DNA from 4 places in the Leptolyngbya sp. AN02str genome. Region 1 is predicted to be linked to each of the others. Evidence: predicted binding sites of a transcription regulator. Region 1 holds the regulator's gene; each other region holds the start of a gene.
What was found. Region 1 encodes NtcA, which controls nitrogen genes in cyanobacteria. Its sites were predicted from a motif close to TTTGTANNNNNNNNTACAAA; they were not measured.

Region 1 (7,899 bases):
CTGCGCCGTACCAATGAGCAAGTTGAACTGCTCAACCAACGCTTCATCCGTAAGCCGTCGGGGATCAGCCGTTGCAGAAGCCACCACCTCACCAGTCCGCAGCAGCAGCTCATTGGGAGCCGCCGCCACAAAAACCTGAATGCAGTCCTCGCCTGATAGCACGCAGGGTTCGCCCACTACATAGTTGCCAGCCGACAGAATTCGCACCACATACTCACGCCCGTTTTGCAATTGCTCCACCAATTGCTCCACCTGGGCATTCGTGACCTGAATGACCTGCCCCTCAACAGCATTCATACCAGGCCGCACCCGCTGGGCTGCAAACCGATTGGCCTCAACCAAAAGCTGAATCACCGCTTGGGGTGCTGCCGCCGGAGTCACAACTCGCACGACCCCCGAAGACAAGGTTTGATTGCGCAAAAGGGCGACACTGCCCTGCCGCAAACCCTGAAATTCCCGTTCCAGCACTTGCACTTCTTGCGTAAGGTACTGCTGCTGCGCTTCTAGCTCTCGAAGTTGGGCTTCGCGCTCCGCAATGCGGCGATCGCGCTCCGCAATTTCCTCTTCTCGCTGCAAAATTTGCTGCTGGCGATCGGCCTGCAATTGTCGAATTTCTTCGCGCAGTGAGTTGGCCTGACCCGATACATTACGCAGCACCGCTTGCGCCTGACGGTAGCTGGTTTCAATTTGCTGTAACTGCGATTGGGTGCTACCGAGTTGGTCTTCAGTCACGCGCAACTGACCTTCAATCCGATCCCGCTGCACATTCGCCTCATCTAGCCGACGGTTAATGCTCGACAGCCGCCGCTGAGCCTCTTGCTGCTCATCCAGTGCAACATCAAGCTCGCGCTGAATGGTTTCCCGTTCACCCTGCGCCTCCCCTAGCTCAATTCGAGCATTGGCCAGATCATCTTGAATGCTCTCTAGCTCAAACACCCCAGTACGCAAGCGATCATCAATTGCAAACAAAATGCCAAACGTGACCGCAGAAATCAAAATCCCGGTCATGATCGTGATTAAGGTGGCAGTTTGCCGGGGACGCAGCCGAAACAAGCTCAGCCGTGCTTTACCAACTCGCATTCCCAGGCGATCGCCAACGGTTGCAATCACCCCTCCCAACACCAAAATCGCCAAAATTAAGACCAGCCCTGTGGTCATCGTCAGCTACGCAGAACTCAGATACAGCCTACTGCATTCTGATAAGAGATTTCAGGAAACGCGCAAACTCTTGCCACACCATTCAACCTGCGGCCCGCGTCGTCTTACTGTCAATCTCCTACCATCAAGCAGCCTCACCCCTAGAAATTGAGTCTCCTCCATTTCCAGTGTGACATTTACGGATCAGCCTATGAGCCAAAATTTGCGAAAAATGAGGATTTTCAGCTTTTTTGCCATCTCACCCATTCATTTAGCCAACCGCGCCCTACGTAAACTGCTGACTTAGCGCAACCGGGTTGTAAACCGTGATCTTCTTTTTGTGAATGGAAATCATATTGTCCGTTCGCAGGTCGCCCAGCAACCGTGTCACCGTCACCCGAGTCGAGCCAATCGCCTCAGCGATCGCTTGATGAGACAGCTTCAGGTCGATCATAATGCCATCCGACGTGGGCACCCCAAAGTCACGACACAAAATCAGCAAAAAGCTCACCAGCCGCGATCCCATATCCCGATGGGCCAACGTTTCAATCATCATCTCAGTTTGCAAAATGCGCGATGACAGACCCTTCAGCATCAACATGCTCAAGTCGGGATTATCCTTCAGCGCCTTTTCCACCTGCTCAATCGGAATCGACAGCAGCTCTACCGGAGTAAACGCCACCGCATGGTAAAAGCGATCGGCCCGTTGCCCTGTAATGAGCGACAGCACCCCAAACACACTGTTCTCTCGCAGCAGCGCCACCGTAATTTCTTCGCCCGCCTCGTACACCCGCGACAGCTTCACCGCTCCCTTCAGCAAAAAGTAAACCCGTTCCGCAGGGTCGCCCGGAAAGAAAATGGTTTTGCCTCGTTCAAACGCCTCCACCATTGGCGGAAACACGCCACCGCTCAACTGTCGGAAAACATCTGCCAACGGCTTATCTTGTGTCGCCACCATACCCCTCGCCTTCTCGGACCCTGTGAGAGTAGTCTTTTTATTAACCAGAAATCAGCCTACGCTTAAGAACAACTACACCATCGAATTGTGCCTAAGTGAGGAAATTTTGACTTTAGAACACTTAAACTAACTTTAGAAGAGTTTTTTGTATCCGATACTACACTTGATTCCTTCAGGAAGCCTGCATGAATACCAGATTTAGCGAAATCGCTCTTGACAAGAGATGCTGCAGACCGTTTTGTGGGCTTTGTCTATCAGGGTATAGCAAGCTACGGTAAATGCGTCATCTTTCGAGATTAGGGTTAGCGGATCGTGGCATTCCAATTCTCATCCAACCACATGAACTGCCACCCAACCCCTACTTTTAGATCCCCTTTTTCAGTATTCTTAATTCGCTGGCACATCTAAAAGCCCAAAAAAATTCATACCCTCCTAACGCCAATGCTGAATTTAACTGGAAAAAATGCCCTCGTTACCGGAATTGCCAACAATCGCTCCATCGCTTGGGGCATTGCACAGCAGCTTCAGGCGGCCGGTGCCAACCTGGGCATTACCTACCTGCCCGACGACAAAGGCAAGATGGAGAAAAAGGTTGCCGATTTGGTTGAACCGTTGCAGCCCAGCCTATTCTTGCCGTTGGATGTGCAAAACGATGGGCAGGTCGAGAGCACCTTTAATACCGTGCGCGACAAGTGGGGCAAGGTTGATATCCTGATTCACTGTTTGGCCTTTGCCAATCGCGATGATTTGAGTGGCGACTTTAGTAACGTATCGCGCGAAGGCTTTGATCTCGCGCTAAATGTCAGCGCTTATTCACTGGTGCAGCTCGCACGTGCAGCCAAGCCGCTCATGACCGAGGGCGGCTCTATTGTGACGCTTACGTACTTGGGTGGGGTGCGGGTGGTGCCCAACTACAATGTAATGGGCGTTGCTAAAGCGGCATTGGAAATGAATGTGCGCTATCTAGCCGCAGAAATGGGGCCAATCAATGTTCGGGTGAATGGAATTTCGGCTGGCCCGATTCGGACGCTAGCCTCCTCTGCTGTGGGTGGCATTCTAGACATGATTCATCATGTGGAAGAGGTGGCACCGTTGCGCCGTACGGTAACGCAAACAGAAGTGGGCAATGCGGCAGCGTTTCTGTGTAGCGATTTGTCGAGCGGCATCACAGGTCAAATTCTATATGTGGATGCGGGCTACGAAATTATGGGCATGTAGGCCTGCCCTGAAGAGGGGGATACAGGGCGCGCGCTGTATCCCTCACGCACACCTTTCATGCACAACCTCGTCATGCACAAACTGCCATAATAGATAGAGCAAATTGGGTTTGATGGTTGGCTCAGCCAAGTGCTCAATGACTGAGTTCTTTTCTTGGGTCAATTGGTTGAGCGAGTCTGCACGTTGATCCCTTGCTTGTTTCTTGTTGACGTCCTCTGTTGCGAAATCCCAGTCTTATGCAAACCCGCGATCCCATCACAACACCGACCGCTTCCGACGTTCCTGTTGTTTCGACAGGTCGCACAGCATCGGTCAGTCGCAAAACCAAAGAGACCGACGTTCAGGTGAGCCTCAACTTAGATGGGCAGGGGCAGTGTCGTGCAGAAACGGGAGTTCCTTTTTTGGATCACATGCTGGATCAGATTTCCTCGCATGGATTGATTGATCTTGATGTGCATGCAACCGGAGACATCCACATCGATGACCACCACACCAACGAAGACGTGGGCATTACGCTCGGTATGGCTTTGGCAAAAGCCGTGGGCGATCGCAAAGGCATTACCCGATTTGGGCACTTTGTCGCTCCACTCGATGAAGCATTGGTGCAAGTCTCCCTGGATTTTTCAGGCCGTCCCCATCTCAGCTATGGGTTGCAAATTCCGACGCAGCGAGTTGGTACCTACGACACTCAGCTCGTGCGTGAGTTCTTTGTCGCTGTGGTCAACCACGCGCAAATTACTCTCCATATTCGCCAGCTCGACGGTATCAACTCCCACCACATTATTGAAGCAACCTTCAAAGCATTTGCACGGGCAATGCGCATGGCGCTCGAAATTGATCCTCGACGAACCAATACCATCCCCAGTTCTAAAGGGGTGCTGTAGCCAATATCTGCTGGGTTCCGCCTCGCCCGTTTTGGCAACGCACGCGCAATCAATCAACTTCGGCTGATCTAAGCCTGACGTTGGAGAGAAAGCCAAAGGCTGTTTGAGATCTCCAGAGCAGAGTATCCAACAGCCTTTGGTTACCAACATTGATGAAGGGCCATCGTTCGCTTGGCGCTCACGAAATGCGTTGGAAAAATGTTGGCGCTTTTTCTGACCAGGATCTGGTCGCTTTAACCCAAACTTTTCAACAAAGGGATCAGTCTTGCTTTTTCTACCACGTAAACGCCGCGCAACTTTCCAGAGGGAATAGTCACTGTTGCGTCTGAAAAAGCAATCATTGGCGTGACAAACTTTTGTCGCTTTTGCTGTTTAATCCGGAGTGCTTGTTTCATCGCCTGTTCTAAAAAGTCTTTTTCAAACGGCTGCTTGTTTTGCCCGATGTAGCGGTAGAGCTGCTCCCCATCGGTTGTCACTTTTCCACGGTGGGATTTGACATCGATGGTGTAGGTATTGCCTTTGGGCGATGTACACACTACATCAACATCGCCCAGGCCACGCAGCTGTCGTCCATACTCAATTTCCCAGCCCAACGCTTCCAAACCCTCCAGTGTTTTGGCGATTTCTTCCTCACCTTTGGCACCTTGGTCAGCATGGTTAGCCCGCTTCCACAAATACAATCCTTTCCAGACGAGACTGGCCGCTGATACCAGCATCAAAAGGCCAAAGAGAAGCTTGAGCTGTGGTGCGATTAGGGGCTGTTGAGTGGCGGTTGTCAGTTGAAGTGAGGTTGCCAAGTTTTCAAACAATCGTAAAAGGACAAGTGGAACAACGAGCACGGCACCAGCCGCAACAAAGCTTTGAATCGCGCGGACGCGGCGACGCATGGCCATGGTGCGAATATTCTGCCCAGCTTGCCGTTTTCCTCGTCTCATTGCTTTATCCCTGGTGTGTGCCATCGCGGCTACAATTCCTGTTCTATTTAGGATAGGAGCATTCGATCGGTACAGGAACGGCAAATTTACGATTCTATTTTTGTATCCCTATCTATGGCGATCGCTTACCAGGAGGGGTATCACTCATCCATTCAAGCCATCCTTGCATTACTATATAGTTATCGAAAATCCAAAATATTGACCACTCTGTGACACCAGTTCGGGATCTATTTCAATTCATGCTTCTCCCAATTTTGTAGAAGCGCGGCGATCGCGTTTAACCTCAAATTTTCTTCCATTTTGTGGAAGCCCAACCATGGCGCAATCTATCACGCAATATCAGCCCAAGCTTAAATCAAGTACACATACATTAAGTACACCTACCCCAACGACATCTACCCCAACTCCATTCACATCCGTATATGGCCCTGTATCATCCTGGCGATTCGGTCAATCATTAGGCATTGATCCCATTGGTCATCACTCTACTTGTTCGTTTCGTTGTGCGTATTGCCAACTTGGCAAAATTGAGCAAGTTCAAACTACGAGGCAAGTTTTTGTATCAACTCGGCATATTGAGCAAGATTTACAAACCTTTGCTCCCTGGGATGTGGATGTGGTCACCCTTAGTGGCAGCGGCGAGCCAACCCTAGCCCTAAACTTGGGCGAAATCATCACCCTGGCCAAAACAGTCACCGCAAAACCGATCGCAGTGTTAACGAATGGAACGCTCCTGCACGATGCCACTGTGCGGGCAGAACTGGCGATCGCCCATGAGGTTGCCGTTAAGCTAGATGCGATCGGGCCTGTCCGGTTTCAGCGCGTCAATCGGCCTGCACCCGGCATGACCCTGGAGCAAATTCTGCAGGGAATCCAACAGTTTCGCCAGGAGTATACAGGCAGGCTGGCCATTCAAACTATGCTGCTATCCCCCTGGAGCGTCGCAGAGCAAGATACCTACATCACCTTTGTGCAGCATCTTCAACCCGACGAAATTCAGCTGAATACACCGACTCGCCCCAAACCTGTGCAACACGAAATGGATGCCCGAGGGAATCATGCTGCTGGCGATCGCCCCTATACCGTCCACCATCTCAAGCCTTTAAGCGAATCGGTTTTGCAACCCATGAGCGATCGCATTCATCGCGCAACAGGCATCCCCGTGCGCCATCCCAAACAGTTGCTCACCCAGTAGATCGACTGCGTAGCTCCTCCGCAACGCAGACTTGTTGGAAGCATGAATCGCTGCACGGTAGAGGCTTACAACGATCCATGCGTCTAGCAACCCATTCCACAGAGCCCCCCAACCTGCCCTCCCGAACCTCCCGTACCGTTCTTTCTGAATACACTGAAGTGCCCATATTTGCAGCCTCGTCGTGTCTGCAAATATGGGTGTTTTGGCAACGCCGCACCGCCTGCCAAAATACCCTTAACCAAAACCTATGCTCCCCTGGCTCTCGATGCACGAATTCGCAATTGCCTACTTTGACCGCCCTATTCAACCTGACAGGACTTACGCAAGCCCACTAAATCTGGTGTGTTGGTGTTGTGGGTAGGGCGCTTGGCACCCTACCCACAACACCAATGCGTAAGTCCAACTGAGTTTTGGATAAGCTGAAGCGCCCATTTTTGCGTGCGCGACGGGCAAACCTCAGAAAAGCTCCTAACCGAAACTGACGTTATTCAAGCCAGAAATTGTCAAAGCAGACTCGTCTTTCAAACTTGTTCCCAATCAGCTGGGTGCTTGCGGTAACTCAAGAAACCTGAAACCCACTCCTCATTAAATAACCATGTGGTAATATAACAAGTAAAGGTAACGAGGCTTTTCTCTCTCTCTCTGCTGGCGTTGGCCTTCATCTTCACTCTCCGGAAACCGCCCGCCAGCCTCTTCAAACCCATACACAACACTTCTTATCCATTCACAACCTCTAGCAGGAGAACGCACTATGCTATTTCGCCAGCTCTTCGACGAAGCAACCTGGACTTACACCTACCTCATCGCTGACCCGGAAACCAACGAAGCAATTTTGGTCGATCCGGTTGCCGAGCAAGTAGAGCGCGATTTGCGAATTCTGCAAGAGTTGGGGCTAACCCTACGCTATTGCCTCGAAACCCATATCCACGCTGACCACATTACTGGAAGCGGCAAGCTCCGCGAAATCACCGGATGCCAAAGCATTGTTCCTGCCAATGCAAAGGCAGCATGTGCCGATCGCTTTATTCAGGATGGGGAACAGGTGCAAATGGGCTCTGTACATATTGAGGCGATCGCCACCCTTGGGCATACCGACAGCCACATGGCCTACCTCATCAATGGAACTCACGTTCTCACAGGCGATTCGCTCTTCATTCGGGGTTGTGGCCGCACCGACTTTCAGAGTGGAGATTCGGGTGCCATGTTCGATTCGGTAACCGAGCGATTGTTCACCCTGCCAGATGACACACTCGTTTATCCAGGGCATGATTACAAAGGCGAAACCGTCTCTACGATTGGCGAAGAGAAGCAATGGAACCCGCGCTTTGCAGGGCACAACCGCGATAGCTTTATCGATTTGATGAGTAACTTGAAGTTGCCCAATCCCAAAAAGATTATGGAAGCAGTGCCCGCCAACGAGCGCTGCGGCAAAGTTGCCGTTTCTGCATAGTTCAGGCTTTCCAATGATTTAGACGCTCACCTAATCCTTTAATCCGTCCCTCTCGCGTGCTGATCCACACGAGAGGGTTTTTTATGAGCAACGTGGACGTTCCTTCGAGGGGAAACATCAGC
Region 2 (7,899 bases), on a different contig from region 1:
TGCGATCGCCATGTGAGGTCCAACAATCCCTGAACGCTAAGCCATGAACCGCAACTGGCGTTATCAGGTAAAAAGCAAAGAGACCCTGCTGTTCTAGGGTCTCTTCTTCCATCTAGGCTGCTGCTCAGCAATCAGCAGCAGTAACAAGAATTAAGTTAGGAGCCGATCGCTTCTACACTAACGGTTCCATCCACATCCACCCAGGCCAGTTGAGGAATGCCGCGATCGCGCGCATAGTCTCGAATGGTGTCGGGTGTTTGCTGAACGCCAAGCTCTAGCTCAACCCGTACCAGGCTGGTGGAGGTACGAATCGTTTGAGCATGGGCAAAGGCTGCAGCATAGGCCTGGGGCGATCGCGGTACTACCAACCAGTCGGCACTGGGAGTTTGCGTTGGTAGATGGCCGCTAGGTAGTAGCGTTTGGTGCAAATCTTCGATATTGAACACAAAGCCAACACCGGGCGACGCCTTGCCTTGGGGGTGGTAAAGCCCTAACAGTTGGTCGTAGCGTCCACCCTGTCCCAGCACCCGCCGACCCGAGGCGCGATCGCTCACAATTTCAAAGACAATTCCCGTGTAATAGTCAAAGGTTTGGATCAAGCTTAGATCCAATACCAACGTTGGCGACGAGGTTCCCGCCTGAGCAAGGCTTTCCTGCAACAGGTCGATCAATGCTTTGAGATTATGAACAATGCTTTGCTGCTGTGGCGTGAGGTCGAGACTGGTGACTCGCTGCAACACATCTTGAGGCCGACCCCGCAAATCTAGCAGCAGCAAGGCGCGATCGCGCAACTCGTCCGACAAGGGCAGCGATTCTAAGCCAATGCGATCTAACCGGGCGATCGCCCCCCGTACCTCATCCCGAATCGACTCAGGGAAGCTAGAAAAGAGCGATCGGGTCAGTCCGGCTTCAGCTAAAACTAAATGACAATTCTGCAAATGGAGGGTCTTCAAGCAATCGGCTACCAGAAGCAGCACCTCAGCATCTGCCGCAACGCCCCCTGCACCCAATAGTTCAATTCCCGCTTGAAAGAACTCCTGCTGCCGATCAAAAGCGCTACTGCCCAACCGTCGAAACACATTCGACGTGTAATATAGGCGCAGCGGCAAGGTCGCCCCCGCCATCCGAGTAACTGCTGCACGGGCGATGGAAGCTGTGAGTTCCGGACGCAATCCCAACTCTTCGTTTTGCCCATCTTGCAGTTGCAGCACGGTCGAACGCTGCACAGCCCCCCCAGCCATCAGCGTATCCATGCGCTCAAGCGTCGAGGTAATGATGCGGTGATACCCCCAGCGGTGAAAGACTTGCTGCAAGCGATCCTCAATCCATCGCTTTTGTGCAACATCCAGCGGAAACAGATCCCGCGCACCAACAGGGGGTTGATAAATCATTTCTTTTTCCCACCAAACAAACCAAACAAACCACCACCTTGAGACTTACCATTTTTTGGGGGCGTTTTGGCTGCTTTAGCATCGGGTTTCTTGGGATTGGCTGCGGCTTTTTGGCCGGGGGCGCTGGCAGCGGCACCATCAATTCGGCGCATTCCCTCTTGGGCAATAGTGTCTTCGGGGTTTAGCTCTAGCGCCTTACGGAAATGAATTTTGGCCATGGTGAGCTGCTTGGATTTGTAATAAATCAATCCCAAACGGCTGTGAACGGTCGCATTGGTTGGGGCCATTTGCAGCGCATCTCGTAATTCTTTGATGGCGCTGGTAAAGTCGTTTTTCTTTTCAAACTCTTGCGATCGCCTCATATACGCTGCCACAATCGCATCTTTCGTTTGTGGAGGCTTGGGAGCGGCGGCAGGTCGTCCGGGGGCAGGAGGTGCTGTGGTGCGGTTCTCTCCCGATGCAGGCATCTGAGTCGTTGGAGCAGCAGGGCTAGGCGACAAAAAGTCGCTCTTGCCAGACTTCCGCATGACGTACACCAAATTCAACTCGCTGATTTGACCCGTCACGTCTATCGTTTTGTCGAGGTGATGATACTGCTCTTCTGCCAGCTTTTTGACAGCCATTCGATAGGCATAATCCAGCTCGCCCCGCTCTTCTGCGAGCTTGCGCGACACCTCTCCCGTCAGCACGACGGTTTCTTGTTGCCGCAGGGCCTGTTGCCCCTTCAGCTTGAGCAAAACTTGATGCTCAACCAGGCTCTTTTCATTCGACAAAATTTCGTAGGCCGGGTTCACCAGCTTTGACAAAAACTCAGCCGCGCGCTGGCGATCTTCCTCGCTCTCCTTCGCGCAGCTATCGGGATGCAGTCGCCTAGCTAGCTTGAGATAGTACTTGCGGATCTCTTTGGCATCGGCATCGACCGGTGCACCTAGCACAGCATGATGATCGGTAAATTCAAAACCAAACAAGCCTTGGTCAATCTTTAGCGACATGCAAACCCTCTTCCAACCTGCCCAAGTTCCCTCTAGTGTACTTCGCTTATCCTCGCTGTGGAGGTTAGGTTTGAGCGAATTCTGACAAAGGTTGAATCTGTTGCAGTGTGGCGCTCAGTTCTTGGTGGATTTTGCCGTTGGTTGCCAAAATGCGCCCCGATTTGATGTCGTAGGGGCTGCCATCATAGGCTGTCACTTGTCCGCCTGCTTCTCGAATGAGCACAATGCCCGCCGCCATATCCCAAGGAGAGAGGCCGCGCTCCCAAAATCCATCAACCCGGCCACAGGCTACAAAGGCTAGATCTAACGATGCGGCCCCTCCGCGACGTACCCCTTGGGTAAGGTGGGTGAGATGGCAAAACTCAGCATAGTTATTGTCGGGAGTGGAGCAGCGATCATAGGCAAAACCAGTGGTTAGCAGGCTGTGTTCTAAATCAGCGGTGGTGGAGACGTGGATGGGCTGACGGTTGCGGGTAGCTCCCAGACCCTTGGCAGCGCGAAATAGCTCGTTGTAGTAGGGGTTGTAAATTACCCCTACTTGGGGCTCTCCGTGGATCAGCAAGCCGATGGATACCGCAAAAAAAGGAAACCCATGGGCGTAGTTGGTGGTGCCATCTAAAGGATCGACGGCCCACAGGTACTCACTAGAGTCGAGCCCCGAGGCTCCGGTTTCTTCGGCTAAGATGGCATGTTCGGGAAAGTGTCGCCGCAGTCGGCTGAGCACTTCGGCTTCGGCAGCGTGGTCGGCTTCGGTGACCAAATTGCCCGATCGCCCCTTTTCTTCAATGGCTTCTAGATTTCCGTAATGTTGCAAAATCACGCTGCCAGCTGCGAGTGCGGCCTCGGTTGCAATATCGAGAAAAATATGGAGCTGATCGGGAGTGGTCATGAAAGCCAGGGGAAATGAAATTGCTGAACGGACAGGATAGATGGCACGCTCTCAATAAGAGCGCGACTGCGCACTGGAGCCAGATAACACTGGGGAAGGGTTGGGTTAGAGGCGCGATCGCCTATTCCTCATCCAGGGGGAGACCCCGCTTGACCTTGCCCCGACCAAAGTAGCGTCCAAACTGCTGCTCGTATACTTCATCTTCATCCTGAGTTTCCACTTCCAGGTCACTCAAAGGATAGCTGACACACAGCAGGGCGTAACCTTTGGCCCGCAGCTCTGGCGACAGACCCATGGCTTCGGGCTGATACAGCTCTCCCGACAATACTCGTACGGCACAGGCGGTGCAGGCTCCATTCCGGCACGAAAACGGCAGCTCAGCTCCGTCGTGCTCGGCAGTGTGCAAAATGTAGCGATCTTCGGGCACAACAACCGAATGGGTTGTGTTGGTTTGTCGGTTGTGGATGCGAACGGTATAGGAACGGGTCATGCTGGGTTGAACAACATTAACTGGGCAGTGCTTTGATCATACGGCTTTCTGTGCCTGGTATGGGGCCGTTGATGGTTTGGGCGATCGCTCACTCTCAGGACTGACGCAGTTGAATAATGTTTGGGGCACTTAGCGCCCTAAACATTATTCAACCCCTGGTTTTTTTTGACGAAGTGCATAAGTCCTCACTCTTTCGGGTCTCGGGCTCTTGCAAGCTTGAGCAAGCGCTCGTTTGGGAAAAACTCATGAATCGAACGGAGAGATTTCACTCATTCCGGCGCAAGTTCTGATACGATGATTATTTGTGACCAGATTGACGTGCTCATGCAGCATGGCCTAAATCAGAAGTCGCACGATACAACTGCATACCCCCCTGGAGAGATGGCCGAGTGGTTGAAGGCGCAGCACTGGAAATGCTGTTTAGGGGTAACTCTAACGAGGGTTCGAATCCCTCTCTCTCCGTTGAAAAAAGCTAAATCCTCAATGCATTGATTTAGCTTGGCTCAAGCAATGTTTAATCGATAGGCAGTCACTCCACACGACGGGGTGGCTGCTTTTTTGCGGTGGCTGCGGTTCGGGAGTTTGGCCGCGTTCTGTCACCGATGTCTGGCTTCCTATAATCTTAAGAAAATCTTTAATCAATACTCATAACGACTACTGATTTAGGTGGGCAAGTGTAGCTCATATTACAACGGTTTTTTTTAAAAACCTGTTCACTGATTCAGTCATTCACGTTTTTACACATCATCAATCACTAAAAATGAAACTGCTAAAGCGTATGAGAAAGTCGCAGTCCTTTGGTTCTCCAAAGCGGCTGTGGCCCGTGTTGAGTGGGGTTGGGGTTTGTTTGCTGTTGGTGACGGTTTGGGCCTCTTGGTTTTCTCCTGCCGTAGCGGAACATGAAGTTTATGAGGTGAAATCAACTCCTGAGAATGTGATCTGGGGAGAGCTATTTAAGCCAGATAGCGCGCCTATCCTGACGGTGAAGTCGGGCGATCGCATTCGTATGGAAACGGTTTCCCATGAAGGCATCCTGGCCGATCAGGGTGATACCGTTGCCTTTTTGACGGGTGCGGGTATCAAAGAGTCTGAAATTTTGCCAGACCAGCTCACGATTAAAGGTCAAGTGCCAAAATCTGGCCCTGGCCCCCACGTTGTAACTGGCCCCATTTATGTAGAAGGGGCTGAGCCCGGCGATGTATTAGAAATTAAAACCATCGATATCGATTACCGCGCTCCCTATGGCGTGATCTCCAATCGTCATAATCGTGGAGCCCTACCGGGTGAGTATCCTGAAAATGGTGCGCCAATTTATACCAAGGTAATTCCTATCGATGCCAAGGATGAAATTGGTATCTTTAAGCCTTCGAATGGCTTGCCCGAGTTGGAAATTGAACTCAAGCCCTTTATGGGATTGATGGGGGTGGTGCCTGCCAATCCTGAAGAGGCAGTGAACTCCGTACCTCCAGGGCTGTATGGTGGCAACGTGGATATTAAATACCTGGGGCGCGGCAGCAGCTTGTACTTGCCTGTGCAGGTTCCGGGTGCGCTGTTCTACTCGGGCGATCCGCACTGTGCCCAAGGCAATGGTGAGGTGGCGCTAACGGCGATCGAATGTTCGCTGACGCCTATCTTTGAACTGGTCGTTCACAAGAACATGGACTTGCCTGCACCCATGGGTGAAACCGAGGATGCCTGGATTGCCGTGGGCCTAGATACCGACCTCGACGAAGCCATGAAGAAGTCAGTGCGTGAGTATCTTCGGATTATGAACGACAAGTACGGGCTCACCAAGGCCGATGCCTTCCTGTATGCCAGTGCCGACATCGATTTTGAAGTGTCTCAGGTGGTAGACATTGTGAAGGGAATTCATGGTGTAATCCCCAAAGACAAATTCAAGGCACTTGAGCCGTAATTTTTGCGTCACTGCCTATTGAGGGCTTATCGAGTTGAATGGTGGGTGATGGGTTTTGCCTATTGCCCACCATCCAAACTTCCTCACTTGAGTTAGCGGTGAGTAAACCCTGCTGAAAGCGGTTGGAGAGCTGAAGCGGCTTGTTTGGCGCTCCTGCTCCACCCCGGGGAATTATGCTGATAGTAGACTCATCCTTGTGGTGTTGGTATGTTCGTTCATTCGGTGGAATGTCGCTGTGTAGAGCACACTCAGGTTAACAGTCTACAAAAGGCTCGCCTGTTATGGATAGCGCTAGGGCTGATTGGTGGATTTTCGGCAATTGAGCTGGCGGTGAGTGTGTCGAGCGGCAGCTTGGCGCTGTTGGCTGAGGCTGGACACATGGTGTCAGACTGTACGGCTCTGGCGATCGCCCTGTTGGCAACCTGGATTGCCCGTTGGCCGAAGTCGGAGCAGGCTCCGTTTGGCTATCGTCGAGTTGAGATTGTGGCGGCGCTGGTGAATGGGCTGGGTTTGGTGGCGATCGCCCTGTGGATTGCCTGGGAAGCGGTGGAGCGGCTGCAAGCCCCTGCGACCGAGATTGTGGCCTTGCCCATGTTGATGACGGCCGTACTGGGCTTGGTGGTAAATGGCATCAACATTTCGCTGTTGCATGGCCACAGCCATACGGATTTGAATTTGAAGGGCGCGTTTTTGCACATGGTGGCCGACGCCATTGGCTCGGTTGGGGTGATTGTGGCGGCGATCGCCGTCTATGCATTTGGCTGGTACTGGGCCGATAGCGTGATCAGCCTGATGGTGGCGGCCGTGATTGTGGCGGGGGCGGTGCCTTTAATTCACCAAAGTTTTGGAATTTTGCTAGAGCAAACGCCTGGTTATTTGGATGCGAATGCAGTAAAAGCGCGGCTAGAAAGCTTTGACGGCATCCTGCGGGTCGAAAATTTTCGCTTGTGGGCGATCGCACCTGGCCAAGAAATGCTGCTGGCTCATTGTGTGGTAGATGTGGCCGATGGGGCTGTGCGCGATCGGCTGTTGCGCGATGCCCAAAGCGTTTTGATGGACGAGTTTGGGCTGGCAGATGTCTGCCTACAAATGAGCGCTCCGGTCTTGTCCCGCGTTGTGAATTTGTCGCAGCACCATGTTTTAGAGTTGCTGGCTGCGCAATCGACTCAACTGAATGATTGATGCCGTTTGAATGCTAGGGGATGGAGCCGCTGTTGGCGACAATACCGAGCAGAAGAGTCTCTAGACCCTACAATCAGCTCAGGATGGATGCAAGCTTGCCCCATGTAGCGTGTTTGCATGATTTCTGAAGCGTTTCATTGCGTTGGCTGGGGTCGGTTATGCTCCGTCAGGTGAGTCGTTTAAGAGGCCGACTGTTAAGAGGCCGACTTTGGCTGTTGGCGATGGTGTTGGCGATCGCGATTGGCAGTTGTGCCCTGGGGAATCGGGCAGTAACTGAACCAAGCTTACTGACTGACCCATTCTTGCAATTACCAACGGCATCGTCGGTGCGAGTGGTGTGGTTTACCGAGTTTGAAGGCCGGGAGCACGTTCTGGAATATGGTGAAGGATTCCAGTCCCGAGCGATCGCCACGAGCATTCCACTCTCCCACGTGCGAGAAGATCAACAGTCCCGGGTCGGTCGTCAAACGAAAGACGGCCAGGTTTACCGCCAGCTAACTCCTCGCCCAATTTGGCGACATGAAGCCGAGGCTGTTAATTTGCCGCCCAATCAGCGCATTCCTTACCATGTGCAGAGCCAAGATGACCAGGGTCGTGAGGTGACTAGCCGCACCTTCACACTGGCCCCGGCCCCGTCTCCCGGCACTCCCCTCAAAATCTTGCTCACATCTGACCACCAAAGCAAAGGAATGACGGCGGCTAACTTGCAGAAGGTCGCAGAAACCGTCGGCCAGCTCGATGCTGTTTGGATGGCGGGCGATCTAGTCAACATTCCCGATCGCGCTTCGGAATGGTTTGATGACAATCGGGGCAATGCCTTTTTTCCTTGCCTGCAAGGACGAGCCGAGTTTGTGCTGAAGGCGAGTCCCGATGCAGCCACTGGCACCCGCTATGTAGGCGGTGAAATTATTCAGCATGCGCCACTGTTTAGCGCGCTGGGTAACCATGAAGTGATGGGGCGCTCCGGTCGCCTTGGCAGCTTAAATGAAGAGTTTGAGGATGCCATTTCCCGAGAGGTGGCGCTGCAACTGTACGGTGAG
Region 3 (7,899 bases), on a different contig from region 1:
TTAACCGAAACTGACGTTCTGCAAACCCGTGTTCTACATCTGTAGAGGCGGGTTTTTGAGTGGGGAGGATGCCTGGGGCAAACGGGAGCAGCGATCGCCCTCACGGTAAGCTAAGGGTTGCGTTGTTGAACACATTAATTTGGCATGATGACGGCTATGGACTGTCGCGTTGGCTGCGGGGCGTGCTGTATTGCTCCGTCAATTTCATCCCCAATTCCAGGACTGCCCAATGGCAAGCCTGCTGGAGTGCGGTGCATTCAGCTAACCGACGATAATCGATGCTTACTCTTTGGCAAACCAGAGCGTCCAGCCGTATGCAGCAGCCTCAAACCGTCGCAAGAGATGTGCTGCACCACAGCAGAAGAGGCGATCGCCCAATTGCTGCAATTGGAAGCGGCAACTGCACCCAACTCGACACCTTCGTCTCTCTAGCAGACGAGCAGATCGCCGTTTAAGAACCCATTGACCTCAATCTATCGTTGGTATCCTATCTAACGGGCTGCAATCTACATAACGTCAATTAACGTCAGTTTTGGATAGGCTGAAGCACCGTTCGCCGAAATCGAACTTCAACGGACATGAACTAAAACTGCTGCCGTGAATCGTTGGCTAGAAGTCTGACGTGGATTGGGGGCTTTGCGCTTGAGTGATTTGGACATGGATAGAACATAAGCGTCATTGAAGCATTGTTGGGTTCGAGACAAGGTCTCGAACCCAACAATGCTTTTGTTCCCTTGGCTGCCTGGATAGCGCCAAACCAAACAGCTCCAAAAGGAGTTGTGGAACTGGCTTTAGGAAACATTCAGCTGGCAATATAAGCAAGCTGAATAGTTGAGTTGAATTGCACAAGTGCAACAACGTCATAAAACATGGAACACACAACTGACCAACTTCAATGACTCAACTCACGAGCTGTTGCATTGAATTTAGCTGTATTCACCATAGGCGATTTTTTCATGAGAGCAAATAGGCGCTTGCGAGATTGTCATCGTTTTACGATATGGCCTGCATCGACATGCTGAGATCGAGCCAAGTTGAGCGGGTAATAGGAGCGCTGGTTGAAATAAAATCGACTCCGGTTTCGGCAATGGGGCGCAGCGTGTGAAGGGTAATGTTGCCCGATGCTTCAATCAAAATGCGATCGCTCTGCTCTCGAATGAGTTTGACTGCTTGCTGCATCAGGTCTATTGGCATGTTGTCTAGCATGATGATATCGGCCCGGTGCTCTAGGGCCTCGGCTACCTGCTCCAACCGCTCTGTTTCTACCTCAATGGTGAGGGGATAAGGCATGCGCTGCCGAATGTGGGCGATCGCCTGAGCAATGCCCCCTGCTGCGGCAATGTGATTGTCTTTAATCATGACTGCGTCATCTAAGCCCACTCGATGGTTGACGGCACCGCCCACCTGAGTGGCATATTTTTCTAGCAGCCGCAGCCCTGGAGTCGTCTTGCGCGTATCCACCAACTGGGTGGGCAAATCGTGAATGCAGTCCACATACGTGCGCGTGAGGGTGGCAATACCGCTAAGGCGCATGGCTAAGTTGAGTGCGACTCGCTCACCCATGAGCAAGGCATCCAACGGCCCCTCAATGCGAGCAATGACGGTGCCGCGATCGCACCAGGCCCCATCCTCCACCAACGGCACAAACGTGACCGTGGGGTTAAGTAACCCAAAAACACGCTGGGCTACGGGCAGCCCTGCCACAACGCCCGCTTCTTTGCACATCCACTGAGCAGCGCCGGCGGGTGCCCCCTGAGGAAAGATGCCCTGGGTTGTGCGATCGCCCCGGCCAATGTCTTCAAGTAACCATTGATTCAGTAGCGGATCAAGCACAAGGTGAGGCGGCAAAACAGCAGTGGAGACCATAGCGAATCGTGATGTCAAATTGATAGATGATCTTGAGAGCGTGCAGTGTCGCGCTCATCGGCAAATCCTAAAATAATTATTTGAAAAAGCATAAGTGAGCGACCTCTAAATCTACAGTGAAGTTGGCAAAAGCCGCCGACACTAGCCGCCGACACTTGGCCTAACTATTGGGGGCATCGATTCACGAGACAGACGTTCAGGGGTGCGATCGCTCAGCTCAAACTCTATCGGATTGATGATGATGGATTGCCACGGAAGCTGCAAAAATTTCCGAAAGGTCAATAAAGAAGCTCAAAATCGGGCGAAACCTGCTTCCACCGCCCATTTTCATTGATAAGCGTTACATATGCTACGCACTGTAGTAGATGGGAATGGTATCAAATCCTATAACGAGAAAGCGGAGCTAGAAACCTAGCTCCGCCGGATAGAAACAAATCTTCTGTGAGAGTGCAAGAGATATGCCCAATTCTGCAAAATTCGTCAGCATTGTTCAAATAGAACGTGATGCACAGTCTTGCAGGACAACACATTGCAGCGCAACAGTGGGGGGGCCTTAGTCGTTGAGCAGGCGACGTGAAGCGATCGCTCTTGCAGCTATTCAATTGTTCAGAAGATCATCGACCTGAAGCAGCGACCAGAGCCTCAATCTCCTCCTCATCGCTGAATCGCAAGCTGGGAAATAGGAAATGGTTCTCTTCTACATATTGAGCGCCAAACAGTCCCTTCTCAGCCCAAAAATAACGGTCAGTTGTATGCTCGTTGCGTTTAACCAACAGCAGCGCAGGAGGAACAATACCTTCTGCCTGAATGAACTTCCGAGCAGCGGTGACAGGCTTATCTTCACCACATTCAATACTGAACTGAGGGATTAATTCTAGAATTCGGCGTCCCTCTAAACGACGACGGCTCTTACGCTTGCGTCTCCTTGCCAACCTCCTTACCTCCTCTCTATAACGTTAGATGTAACTCTGGTTACATATTTCGGGAACCGTGGTAAGTATAGAAGGTTGAAACTAAAATTTCAACTTCCTTTAACCTATCGATACATTCCTGAAAAGACCCCTACTAAAGGTTCTCAAGCCCTTATCTGGGCTAAATATCAAAATTTTTTTAGATAGAACGTAAACTTGTGTAAGCAAAATTAAGGAAAGCTATCATTAAATTCAAGCAGTCGGTTAGTGTTGCTGGCCTCGCTCAGCAGCTCGTCCATCATGATGTAGTTGGGTTTTGATCTGCGAATGTTAATGTCTGCGAGCCCCGAATTCTTAGCTTTGTGTCGCTCTCAGGTGGCGTTGCTAACTCAGGGGTTTGGCGCGGCATTAAGCATTGTCTACCTCGCAGAAGGAACTACCGAAGAGGCCACTGCTGACTTGGTGCCAATCGTGGCATACCCTGAGGCTGCTGCCTCTTGGGAACGAGAGCAGGTTTTGTCTCTGTTAACCTCGACGCTGCAAGAGGTTGCCGAGCCGCGATCGCTCACGGCTCATCAGTTTTTGGTGGAAGAGTCGCCGTTGTTATTGCCGTCCTCTCAAGAGGCTGGAACGGTTTCGTCGTCGTCTCCCAATGCCGATGCAGCATTGGATCAATCGATGATGCATGAGCAACAAATGGTGTTGCCCCTCATGCATGAAGGGCTCGTGATGGGCCTGTTGGTCACGGCACGAGTCGATCGCCCATGGTTGGAGTCGGAGCGATCGCAGATTGAACGCATTGCGCGATCGCTGGCTTTGGCTTGTGTCATGGATCAGCGGTGGAACTGGGCCGAGCATGATTTGGCAGCCTTGCAACAGTTGCAGTCACAGCAAAGCGACCTATTTGATAACTTGCTGCACCAGTTTCGCAATCCGCTAACGGCCCTAAAAACCTTTGGCAAACTGTTGATCAAGCGCCTATCCCCCACAGACAAAAATCGAGAAGTGGCGGAGTCGATCGTGCGCGAAAGTGAGCATTTGCAGGAGCTGCTGCGACAGTTTGAGCAGGTGACCCAACTTCAAGCCGAAAGACGGCTTGGCTCAGCGGCCTCCTCCGCTTTGGATGCAGGCAGTGCAACCTTAGAAGCGAACGATCAGCGTTTGTTGTCGGGGGCGAATGCGCTCACGGCGATTCCGCTCACGCTGTCGTGGCACCGCTTTGATGAGGTACTGGAACCCTTGCTAGAGTCGGAATTGGCGATCGCTCAGGAGCGTCGAATTCGGCTAATTGCAACCATTCCGCCCCAACTGCCCAACGTGCAAGTTGATATGGCGGCACTCCGCGAAGTGTTAAATAATTTGCTGGACAATGCCATAAAATACACGCCTTCTGGAGGACAGGTAACGGTGTTGTTGGGGCTGCACCGCACTCTGGGCACCCGCGACCAACAGGGGATTGCCATTGTTGACAATGGCCCTGGCATTCCCCACGAAGACTTGCCGCGCTTGTTTGAGCGGCACTTTCGTGGAGTGCAAGCTAACTCGGCAATTCCCGGCACAGGCTTGGGATTGGCGATCGCCCGACAGCTAGTGGCACAAATGGGAGGAGACATTCAGGTCTTTAGCCCAGCCCATGAAAGTGGCCTCACCAGAAGCACACAGCCCCCCGGAGCTGCGTTTGTGGTTTGGCTAAACGAGGAGTCAGGAGCCAGGAGCTAGAGCGCGCACGCAAACATGGGCTGTTCTGATGTTTGCACGCCGCGCAAACATCAGAACAGCCCCTACCCCTAACCGACACTGACGTGTCTGAACGGTTCCGCATTCCAGCGGTTAAGCGCCAGAGGGTTCAAGCTGGCGCTCAGATTGCTGCTGCTGTTGGGTGTAGGCGATCGCCGCTTTGACCACCCCATTAAACAAAGGATGGGGCCGGTTCGGGCGAGATTGAAACTCTGGATGGAACTGGCTGGCGATAAAGAAGGGATGATTGGGTAACTCAATCATTTCTACCAATCGGCCATCGGGTGACGTGCCGCTCACCACATAGCCGGATTCTAAAAACAGGGTGCGGTAGGCATTGTTGAACTCGTAGCGATGGCGATGGCGCTCGTACACGACTTCCTCATGATAGAGACGCTCGGCCAGACTGTTGGGGGCAATGCGACAGGGATACAACCCTAAACGCATGGTGCCGCCCAAATCGACAACATCGTGCTGCTCGGGCAGTAGGTTAATCACCGGATTAGGACAATCTGCATCGAACTCGGCGCTGCTGGCATCTTGCAGCCCTGCAACATGCCGTGCCCATTCAATGACCGCACACTGCATGCCCAGGCACAAGCCCAGGAAGGGAATGTTGTTTTCGCGAGCGTATTGAATGGCGGTAATCTTGCCATCAATGCCGCGAGTGCCAAAACCACCAGGCACCACGACTCCATGCACTCCTTGCAGTTGCTCCGCCACGGTTAACGGCTGAATCTCTTCGGAATTGATCCAGCGTAAGTTCAGGTCGGCTCCGTTTGCCAGAGCTGCGTGACGCAAGGACTCAACCACCGATAAGTACGCATCAGACAATCGCACATACTTACCCACGATCGCAATTTCTAACGGGTGGCCAGGACGATGGATTTGGTTGACCAGCGCTTGCCATTGGGTGAGGTCTGGCTCTCGTTGCTCAAGCTGCAAAATATCCAGAGCTTGGTGAGCTAACCCTTCGCGTTCTAGGTTGATGGGTACTTCGTAAATGCTGATGGCATCTTGCGAGGTGACAACGCACTCGACCGGAACATCGCAAAATTCCGAGATTTTTTCTTTGATGTGGGTTGGGAGAGGGCGATCGCACCGACACACCAAAATATCGGGCTGAATGCCAATCGAGCGCAATTCCTTGACAGAATGCTGAGTCGGTTTGGTCTTCATTTCTCCCGCTGAGGGAATCCATGGCAGCAACGTGACATGCATGTAAAGCACATTGCGCCGACCCACTTCTTTACGAAACTGGCGAATCGCTTCTAGAAATGGTAGGGATTCAATATCACCAACGGTGCCGCCGATTTCGGTAATCACCACATCGGGGTTTGTGTTTTGGGCAACGCGCAATACCCGATCTTTAATTTCGTTGGTGATGTGGGGAATGACCTGTACCGTTCCACCTTGATAGTCGCCCCGGCGTTCTTTGTTGATCACGGCCTGGTAAATGGCGCCTGTGGTGACACTGTTGAGTCGTGACATTGAGGTGTCGGTAAAACGCTCGTAGTGCCCCAAGTCGAGATCGGTCTCGGCCCCATCTTCGGTAACAAACACCTCTCCATGCTGGAAAGGGCTCATGGTGCCAGGGTCGACGTTGATGTATGGATCGAGCTTAAGAATCGAGACCGAATAGTTGCGCGATTTGAGTAGGCGACCTAAGCTGGCGGCAACGATTCCCTTACCAATACTTGAAACAACTCCACCCGTTACAAATACAAACTTCGTCATAAGAAAATGATTGTGCTGTGCGCCTCGGTTTGAGCTGGGCGAGTCCATCTGTGGCGAAGGCATTCGCCATAACCCATACATTCTGCCATGAAGTGCCCTGATGTGCGGGGCGATCGCGCAGGGATGTTCGGGTTAGGCATTGCCTAGGCGATCACAAAGGATGCGTTAGACTGTCATGAAGGTTTTGTGAGCTTTCTATTCTTAGCTTTCAAACCCGGATAAACCGAATTTAAGGTGTAAAAGATTACGGATTTGTATGGCTTACGCAAGCAGCTCGCCTTTGCCTCTGTTGAGTTGTCTTTCGCAGAGGGCGTAAGCCGCACCCTGTTCATTTGAGGAGCATTATTTATGAAGGCTTACGCACGGCTGACAGGCATGATTGCAGGGGTGGCTTTGGGCCTGTCGATGGGTTTGGCTCCGGTCTATGCCCAAACGTTGATCCTACAGGAAGAAGGGGCGCTGGAAGAAGGGGACATGGTGCTGCCTTCGGACAACAGCCTCTACGATGAGTTCAAAATTGAAGGCACAGCGGGCCAAACCGTTGTGGTGGATATGAAGAGTGGGGATTTTGTGGCGTACCTGGCCGTGCTCGATCCCGAAAATCCGGCAAACCCGGTTCTGGGCGAGAATGGCAATGTTTCCGGTACCAATGATGCTCGCTTAGAAGTAACCTTGCCTCGCGACGGTACGTTTGTGGTGATTGCCAATGGCTTGGATAGCAATAGCCGGGGAGAGTACACCCTTGAAATCACTCTTTTAGAAGAGTAAATTCATCATCTGTTCATTGAAGAAACAGGTGTAGGGGACAGTCTCGAAGGCCAGGAAGCGATCGCTTCCTGGCCTGTTTGTCTTTTCTTGTTCATGACCCAGGGTGTATGGCTAGAGGTTTGTAAAAAAACTGGGACAACTGCTAGCGCTGCTGCGTCCTGTTGGTATAGTTAGCCGCGTAAGGTTGAGGAATTGGGATGGGAATGCGATCGCTCGGCGGCCTGATCACAGGAACGATGGTGGGGCTAAGTTGGGCAACGGTGAGTTGGGCACAGCAACCTTTGTCGGTGGTGTATCCACCCGATGGCCACGAAACTACAGCGGAGCAAATTTTCCTCATTGGCACGGCTCCACCCGACGCAGATGTGACCGTGAACGGTCAGGAGATTAACCGCAGTCCTGCTGGCCACTTTGCTCCAAGCGTGCCGCTGCAACTGGGCGAAAATGTCATAACCCTGCGCCAGGGCGATCAAGAGCTGGTGCTGCGGGTGACCCGAGTGTCTCTTTCGTCGCCTGCTCCGGTGGGTGTTGCGTTTGCTGAAGGCTCGCTCTCGCCTGCGGTGGATGTGGCTCGCCCCTTGGATGAACTGGTGTGCTTTGGGGCAATCGCACCGCCCAATGCCCTGGTATCTGCCACCCTCAACAACCAAACCGTTACCTTGCAGCCCCAGAACAGTCTGCCTCAGCTGCCACCCAATTCTGCCGTGCTGACGGATCAGGTCGCTCCCATCTCGGTCGCCAATGCGCAAATCTATCAGGGATGCACCCCAGGCCGCACTTTGTTGGGAAGCGGCGTGCACGACGGCAGTCGTGAGGTTGGCGCAACTCGTCTCGGCCATTCCCAGTTTCGGCTAGAGCTAGATGGCGAAACCGTCACCCA
Region 4 (7,899 bases), on a different contig from region 1:
TCATGTCGGCAGAGGACATCCCAGCCTGTTTCAGCATGGCTCCAACCTGTTGATATAGCGAAAACATGAAATCGCTGGATGGAGATGGATGATGGGCCAGTGGCGTATCGGTAATCGGCACAAAGGGCACCACAAAGGGATAAACGCCAAGCTGAATCAAGCGATCGCACGCTTCTAGGAGCGTTTCCAAACTATCGCCCAGCCCCGCCAACAAATAAGTGCTGACCTGTCCCCAACCAAACACAGGCACAGCCGCCGCAAACGCTTCGTAGTAGTACTCCACCGGAACCGTTGCCTTACCTGGCATGATGCGATCGCGCACCTCGGGGTCTACCGCTTCCAAGTGCATTCCCAAACTATCGACGCCAGCCTCCTTCATCCGGGCAAACCAAGCAAAATCATCGGGGGGTTCACACTGAACCTGAATGGGAATATTGATCCGCGCTTTGATGGCCTTGACACATTCCGTGAGATAAGCAGCGCCGCGATCGCTGGTGTTGGGCGTTCCTGTAGTCATCACCATGTGCTTAACGCCATCAAGGCGTACTGCGGCTTCGGCCACTTCAGCCAGTTGGGCCGGGGTCTTCCGCGCAATGGTGCGATCGCCCTCTAGCGATTTTTCAATCGCACAAAATTGGCAGGCTGTTGCTGCATCGCGATAGCGCATACAGGTTTGCAGAACCGTTGTGGCCAGCACATCACGGCTATGCAATAGCGCAATTTTGGAATACGGGATACCGTCGGCGGTGGTCAGGCGGTAAAACTCAGGCTGCTCTGGAAAATCTAATGGAGCGATCGCCATGCCATCGTGCTGTAGGGCGATCGCTTCAGCAGAAGCGTCCACCGTTGCAGAAAAGGGAGATACCGCCGCAGCGCTGGTGTAAATGGGCACCATCACTGTCGTACCATCTACCGTAATGGCCTTGTGATCAGAAGGCCCCGCTCCACCTTTGCGTCCCGATGCACCAACTTGTTGGTCGAGGAGTCGGAGCCCGGCAGATTGCAGTTCAGTGATGAGGCGCTGTTTATTCATCATGAGGAAATATCAAAGAAGGACAACGAAAAGCCGCTCTAGCGAGGAAGCCAACACAACACTCAAACGGAATCCATCAAACTGTCTATGCAACTAACTGGAAGAATGTGTGTAGAGTCTTTTCTGAGCGAATTCAGTCATGCAATCATAAATGCTCAAAAGCACTCAATCTCTACAAATTCACAGCTGATTAGATGTATTCAGACGATATAAGCAATGGATGCGATCGCCAACGTAGAAAACTGCAATCTGTTAAGAGAGCGAGGACGGAGCCGACCAATCACTCGGAACACTCATTGAAGAGTCTGCCATACTCATAGGCGGCACAACCATACGGCTTGTTGGCTGAGCAGGAGCCCCAGCCACAGGCTGATGCTGCATGACCTCCCATGGTTGCTGCACCACCTGAAGCTGTAACAAATCTGGTCGAGCATAGTGACCAACCGAATCCATCATTCGCTTACGCTTGGTAATGAGGGAAAAGTCTAAATCTGCGATCGCCATCCCTTCGCCATCGGTAATTGGCGGACAGAGGTGATTGCCCTCTGGCCCAATAATTGCCGTATTGCAACCACCCGCCAACACCTTTTGCAGGCGCTCATCGGGCGTAATCTGCTGCACTTGTTCGGGCGACAACCATGCCGTTGCATTGACAACAAAGCAACCCGACTCAAGAGCGTGATGGCGAATGGTCACCTCAATTTGATCGGCAAAAATCTGCCCCACCATCGACCCAGGAAACTGAGCACAGTGAATCTGTTCGTGCTGGGCCATGAGCGCATAGCGAGCCAGGGGATTGTAATGCTCCCAGCAGGCAAGCGCCCCTACTCGGCCAACAGCCGTATCCACCACTTGCAACCCAGAGCCATCGCCCTGCCCCCACACCATGCGCTCATGATAAGTCGGAGTAATTTTTCGCCGTTTCAGCACCAGCGAACCGTTTGAGTCAAACAGCAGTTGGGTATTGTAGAGCGAACCTTGGTCACGCTCATTTACTCCCAGCAGCACCACAACTTCGTGCGATCGCGCCGCTTGACTAACCGCCTCGGTTACAGGCCCCGGCACCACAACGGCCTCTTCGTACAGTCGCATATGCTCCTTACCCATGAGCACGGGAGGCTGCACAAACGAGAAATAGGGATAGTAAGGAACAAACGTTTCGGGAAACACGACCAGTTGAGCGCCCGCCTGAGCCGCCTGAGCGATCGCACTCAGCACCTTTTCAGTAGTGCCCTCTCGGCTAAATAACACCGGGCTAATCTGTACCGCAGCCGCGCGAACGATTCGCGAAAATTCCATCGAAGCGTCTCCCCAAAACGTCAGCGTGTGTTTTACCTACTGTGCTCGACAGAAGCAGGGATATCCAACGATTTGTAGCCCTGCTCTAAACAGATAACCCTGCCCCTGCAAGCATCACAGCCTACGACGATGCACCACTACAAAGTCCACGTATCCAAAATGAAGGCTCCATCCTTACGATGCAGCAGAATCAAATCCAACACATCCAGCGGACTAATAGGCCGAATACCTGGCATCAAGGAAGGCTCACCATGCCCGTACAAGGCTTGCAATGCAAAGCGACATGCATACACCTTGCCTCCCTCATTGATAAATTTAGCCAGCTGGTTATTAAAGTTTTGATGACCCGGAAATGCTTCGTCACCAATTTTTGGGAAGCCGCGCTGAACACCCAGAGTAACGCCAGGACCATACAACAGCACTGAAGTTTCAAACCCTTTGCGCTGAAGACGGATCGCTTGCAGCAAATTCACTAAGCCAATCGAGCCTTCAAAAGCAACCGTGTGGAATGTAACGAGAGCCTTTTCACCAGGATCGGCCTGAACATCGGGAAATACCTTCTCTTCGTAGTCCACAAAAAAGTCACCAACTTGGTGAGCTGGGGTTGTGACCTCAGGCATGATTTAAGTTCTCCAGTAGCAGTACGTAACAGTAGCCAGCATCAAGCCCCAATCCATCGCACAGTCGGTCAAGGTTGATGCTGAAGGGTACAAACACACAGGCCGTAACCAACCAGAACAGAGTGCAGCACTCGGTAAGTTGGGAACTTTCTTCGACCTGTGCCACGAAAACATAGAGACTTGCAGGAGCGTAAAGACAGACCGTTAATCGGCCCCTGTTACGCACTCCAGTAAGCTATGTGAAGCGTAGGAGGTCATTTAAGAGAGTTTTGTATCTTCTACTACGGATGTAATCAGGTCTAGCGGTAAGTTCAGGTCAGCAGCGCGAAAACACACTTATTTTGCACAACACGATTACTGACCTATCGATTTCGATAGGGGCAAAAACTCCCTGCAAGATTTTGTGTGCAATGCTACCTTTTGCGCTCGAAACCGCACAAACTGCAATGCGAATCCCACAACACCGTGCGATCGCCGCCCAGCCAGAACAGATTCTCCAGTCCGTCGTAAGGCAAAGCAAGAACGATACGGTGATGGTCTAGACATGTGGATGGTTGTTGTAGAAGGCTCGTGGAGCCATTCTTCTACAACAACCATCCACACATACAAAACACAAGCAACGATACAGATCAAGTCTTACGCAGTTGAATGGTTTTTCGGATGAAGTGCGTCAGTTCTAACAGAGATATTGCAGACACAAGCACATGAGCCAACACAACCATTACCCAAACGGTTGATCGGGTTCGGTGGCAAGCCAGTACAGGAGGGCCAACGCGTTATCAACTTGGCCGTTGTTCTGCTCAGCAAAAAAATCATGAAGCTTTAGTTCATGCTCCAACAGCACACCAACAGAGTTAATTTGGCAGCTTGTGGCATGGGCTGGCAACAATTCAATATTTGGCAAACCCGCAGAGCTGATTTCCCGAAATTTTTCAGCCGCACCCAATAAGGGATGAGGCTCTCGCAGCAAGCGGTCTAACTCAAGGGGTGAGGGAAAGCGAGGCTCTGATTGTGGCGTCATCCAAGGATCGGATTCTACAGTTTCATCCCGAGAAGTTATCAACTTATCAGGTTTTTTCTCAAAGTTGGTAGACATGATTGAATCACCTCCAACCGTTTATCTTCGTTGGATTAAGTGTGTGAATTAAGGATCACGAAATCGATCTATTGGTACGTCTATCGTGATTACTTTTGGAACATCATCCAGCCTGACAGATATATTTATCCTATCATTAGAAACTTGTGCGAAATTGTGGCTAAATATAAGTAAACAGACCTGAGCAGATATGCGGCGATCGCTTCAAAATTGTTCTAGGAATCAAACTCAGTCTGGCAGCCAGGTTTCACATTGATTCCCTTTTTCAGCAGTTATCCTGCCCGCTGTATCATCCACAATACGTTACATAGTTAATCTATTAGGACTTACGCACTTCATCCGAAAAACCAGAGGGTTGAATAATTTTTGGAGCGCTAAGCGCTCCAAAAATTATTCAACTGCGTAAGTCCTGATCTATCTTGCAGTTGATCTATTCTGTCATTCTCTACGGTAGAGAAAAGCATCGAGAGGGTACATCCTCAAAATCCATCAACTCTAGGCAAACAAAGGTTTCCGCAACGCTTCAACACAAAGTTTTATTGAGAGTTGTGTATTAACTCAGGCGCGATAGGGTTAGTTTCAGCATCCTATTGGCACAATGAAATTCAGGGGTCGATCTGCACCGTGCGATCGCTCATCGTGGCCTTGTTGTTTCGACAGGTCGGCGAAGGATCTAGCCTATGTGAGAGTTCATTCTTATTAACACAAACATCTCGAAGAAACCACGAGATTAGCGAGACTTGTTCACCCATGTTTCAGCGCAGTGATAAAACCACGATGGGCAACAAAACCTTGTGCAAATGTTCTTCAGTTTCGCAAACGAAATGGAACACAGAATTGTTGTGATTGGATATGGCAATCTTTTGCGTTGTGACGATGGAGTAGGTCAGTACATTGCGACCCAGATGATGCAACGGAACAAGGTATCTATCAAAGCAGTGGTTGACGCGATCGCCCTTCATCAACTCACCCCTGAATTGGTCGAAACATTAGCCACTGTTGACCTGGCGATTTTTGTGGATGCGTATCTTGCCCATAGCGAACTGGATGAAGTTCGAGTTGAGTCGGTGGCGATCGCTCCTGCTGGGCTTGCCACAGGGCACTGGTGCGAGCCGTCTGTTTTGTTAGCCATGACTCAGGCACTGCACCACTATGCACCCAATGCCTATTGGGTAACAGTGCCAGGGGTCAACTTTGAATTTGGAGAGCACCTTTCTCTTGTTGCGCATCGAGGAATAACGGCCGCAATTCACCAGATTGAACGCTTGATTGAATCCTTTATTCAATCAGCTCTGGAACCAACTCTGCAATCGACGCTGCAATCGACTCTGCAACCCACGATTCAACCCACGAGGACACAACCATGCATGAAGTCGGGATGATGCAAAACTTACTGAACGCCGCTGTAGAACGGGCCAAGCAAGAAGGAGCCGAGCAGATTCGAGTGCTGCAATTACGGGTTGGCGCATCGTCGGGTGTTGCGCCCGAATCTCTGCAGCTTGCGTTTGATGTTGTGAAGCAAGGAACCATGGCCGAAGATGCTCAACTGCGCATCGATCGCACTCCATCGGTGTATTACTGCGACAATTGCGATCGCGATTTTGAGCCCGCAGATCCGTTGAATGAGTGTCCCGAGTGCCACCGTATCAGCACAAATATTCGGCAAGGCAACGAATTTACACTGGAGTTTTTGGACGTTTCGTGAAGGTGACTCAACCACGGTGACTCAACGGCAACGACTGGCAACTATTTCATTGCAGCGGCTCCACATTGTGCTGCGGGGAGTGGTGCAGGGGGTTGGCTTTCGGCCATTTGTGTACCGCTTGGCAACCGAGTTGCGGCTCAGCGGGTGGGTCATGAACTCTGCGGCTGGGGTGGAGCTTGAGGTAGAAGGCGCGCGATCGCAACTGGATAGATTTGTGCAGCGGCTCCCTCAAGAGTTGCCCACCCACGCCACCATTCACCAGATGGAAACCTCAGCGATCGCACCCATTGGGGATACAACATTTGAGATACGAGCCAGCCTGCATGGGAAAAAACGGGCGATCATTTTACCCGATTTGGCAACCTGTCCCGAGTGTTTACGCGAAGTCTTGGATCCGGATAACCGACGCTATCGCTATCCATTTACAACCTGCACCCACTGCGGGCCTCGGTTTAGCATTGTGCAGACGCTACCTTACGATCGTCCCTCCACGACCATGCAGGGCTTTCGGATGTGTGCACAGTGCCAGTTGGAATACGACAATCCCCTGGATCGGCGGTTCCACGCTCAGCCCAATGCTTGCCCTGTTTGCGGTCCTCACCTGGAGGGTTGGAGTGCCCACGGGGCGGTGCTGGCAACTCATGAAGCCGCCTTGCAACTGGCAGCAAAGGCCATTCGCCAGGGCAACATTGTCGCCGTTAAAGGTTTAGGTGGATTTCACCTCATGGCCGACAGTCGCAACGGGACAGCAGTGCAGCGGTTGCGGCAAGTAAAACAGCGGAAGGCTAAGCCATTTGCCCTGATGTACCCTTCGTTAAACCAGATCCGCGCCCATTGTTGCGTATCGGCGCAAGAGGAACTGCTGCTGCGATCGCCGATGGCACCCATTGTGCTGCTGCAGCGGCGTCCACACACGGCTGATGGCCCCCATGAGGCCGTTGCGCCGGACAATCCTAACCTGGGAGTCATGCTACCCTACACACCACTGCATCATTTGCTCCTGGAGGAACTAGGGTTTCCGGTGGTGGCGACCAGCGGTAATCGAGCCGATGAGCCCATTTGCACGCATGAGCACGAAGCCCTGGAGCGATTGGGGAATCTGGCAGATCTATTTTTGGTGCACAACCGCCCGATCGCCCACCCCATTGATGATTCAATTGTGCGAGTCATGGTCGGGCGGGTATCCGTTCTGCGTCGGGCTCGTGGCTATGCCCCGCTACCCATTCCCATTCCAGCCGCAACCCATCACCAGCCAGAGTCCCAAATTCTTGCCGTTGGTGCCCATCTCAAAAGTGCGATCGCTTTTTCCCTTAAAGATCGGGTCTTTGTCAGTCAGCACATTGGGGATTTAGATACCCGACCAGCCGTTGAGGCGTTGCAACACGCGATCGCAAGCTTTGAGTCGCTGTATGAACTACGTCCCACGGCGATCGCCTGTGATGCCCATCCCGATTATCAGTCCACCCGCGTTGCTCAGGCTCTGGGTCAGCAGCTCTCGATTCCGGTAATTCCGGTGCAGCATCACCATGCTCATATTTTGGCGGCCATGGCCGAGCACCAGCTGACCGGTTCGGTGTTGGGCATCGCATGGGATGGCAGTGGCTATGGGCTGGATGGCAGCATTTGGGGTAGCGAAATTTTGCATATTCGCGACCTATCTGTTCAGCGAGTTGCCCATCTGCGCCCCTTTCCCCTTCTAGGAGGAAATGCCGCCATCAAAGAACCCCGGCGCAGTGCCATCGGCTTGCTGTATGAAGTCTTTGGGAATGATGTGTTTGATCGGCAGGATTTGGCCCCAATCCACGCGTGTTCCATTCAGGAATTACGCATTTTTCGCTCCATGCTGAACCAGGGATTGAATACTCCCGCCACCTCCAGTATGGGACGCCTGTTTGATGCGATCGCCTCCCTCACAGGACTGCTTCAGTACACCCAGTTTGAAGGGCAAGCCGCCATGGCCATTGAGTCTGCGATCGCCCAGCCCAACAGCGATACAGCCTACACCTTTGCCATGCAGTCAGGCCCCGGAGCAATCGATATCATGGATTGGAAACCGATGGTAACGCAAATTTTAGAAGACATGGTACTTCACATTCCCATCAGCCAGATTGCCACCAAGTTTCACAACACGCTGGTTCATCTAATC

Region 2: a site for NtcA is predicted at 4,436-4,455, ahead of ACQ4M4_RS01505 (acetamidase/formamidase family protein). Genes of this name have one in related genera too.
Region 3: a site for NtcA is predicted at 2,826-2,845, ahead of ACQ4M4_RS16030 (DUF3155 domain-containing protein). Genes of this name have one in related genera too.
Region 4: a site for NtcA is predicted at 3,221-3,240, ahead of ACQ4M4_RS05980 (MSMEG_0572/Sll0783 family nitrogen starvation response protein). Genes of this name have one in related genera too.

Annotation. Positions count from the first base shown of each region.
Region 1 is NZ_JBNXVR010000002.1:250,704-258,602, forward strand. Features, by position in the region: gene ACQ4M4_RS02840 (DUF3084 domain-containing protein) at 1-1,158, opposite strand, end outside; gene ntcA (global nitrogen regulator NtcA) at 1,424-2,095, opposite strand; gene fabI (enoyl-ACP reductase FabI) at 2,537-3,313, shown strand; gene hisB (imidazoleglycerol-phosphate dehydratase HisB) at 3,550-4,197, shown strand; gene ACQ4M4_RS02860 (nuclease-related domain-containing protein) at 4,431-5,132, opposite strand; gene ACQ4M4_RS02865 (radical SAM protein) at 5,449-6,327, shown strand; gene ACQ4M4_RS02870 (MBL fold metallo-hydrolase) at 7,079-7,777, shown strand.
Region 2 is NZ_JBNXVR010000001.1:345,157-353,055, reverse strand. Features, by position in the region: gene ACQ4M4_RS01530 (ATP phosphoribosyltransferase regulatory subunit) at 156-1,391, opposite strand; gene ACQ4M4_RS01525 (tetratricopeptide repeat protein) at 1,388-2,383, opposite strand; gene ACQ4M4_RS01520 (inositol monophosphatase family protein) at 2,448-3,272, opposite strand; gene ACQ4M4_RS01515 (2Fe-2S iron-sulfur cluster-binding protein) at 3,394-3,762, opposite strand; tRNA gene ACQ4M4_RS01510 (tRNA-Ser) at 4,138-4,224, shown strand; gene ACQ4M4_RS01505 (acetamidase/formamidase family protein) at 4,541-5,677, shown strand; gene ACQ4M4_RS01500 (cation diffusion facilitator family transporter) at 5,885-6,859, shown strand; gene ACQ4M4_RS01495 (metallophosphoesterase family protein) at 7,018-7,899, shown strand, end outside.
Region 3 is NZ_JBNXVR010000020.1:42,873-50,771, forward strand. Features, by position in the region: gene ACQ4M4_RS16020 (YkgJ family cysteine cluster protein) at 145-432, shown strand; gene nadC (carboxylating nicotinate-nucleotide diphosphorylase) at 994-1,866, opposite strand; gene ACQ4M4_RS16030 (DUF3155 domain-containing protein) at 2,481-2,798, opposite strand; gene ACQ4M4_RS16035 (GAF domain-containing sensor histidine kinase) at 3,105-4,496, shown strand; gene ACQ4M4_RS16040 (CTP synthase) at 4,608-6,251, opposite strand; gene ACQ4M4_RS16045 (hypothetical protein) at 6,600-7,019, shown strand; gene ACQ4M4_RS16050 (N-acetylmuramoyl-L-alanine amidase) at 7,217-7,899, shown strand, end outside.
Region 4 is NZ_JBNXVR010000005.1:208,411-216,309, reverse strand. Features, by position in the region: gene ACQ4M4_RS05990 (MSMEG_0568 family radical SAM protein) at 1-1,036, opposite strand, end outside; gene ACQ4M4_RS05985 (Nit6803 family nitrilase) at 1,286-2,332, opposite strand; gene ACQ4M4_RS05980 (MSMEG_0572/Sll0783 family nitrogen starvation response protein) at 2,470-2,952, opposite strand; gene ACQ4M4_RS05975 (hypothetical protein) at 3,674-3,973, opposite strand; gene ACQ4M4_RS05970 (hydrogenase maturation protease) at 4,873-5,430, shown strand; gene hypA (hydrogenase maturation nickel metallochaperone HypA) at 5,412-5,753, shown strand; gene hypF (carbamoyltransferase HypF) at 5,770-7,899, shown strand, end outside.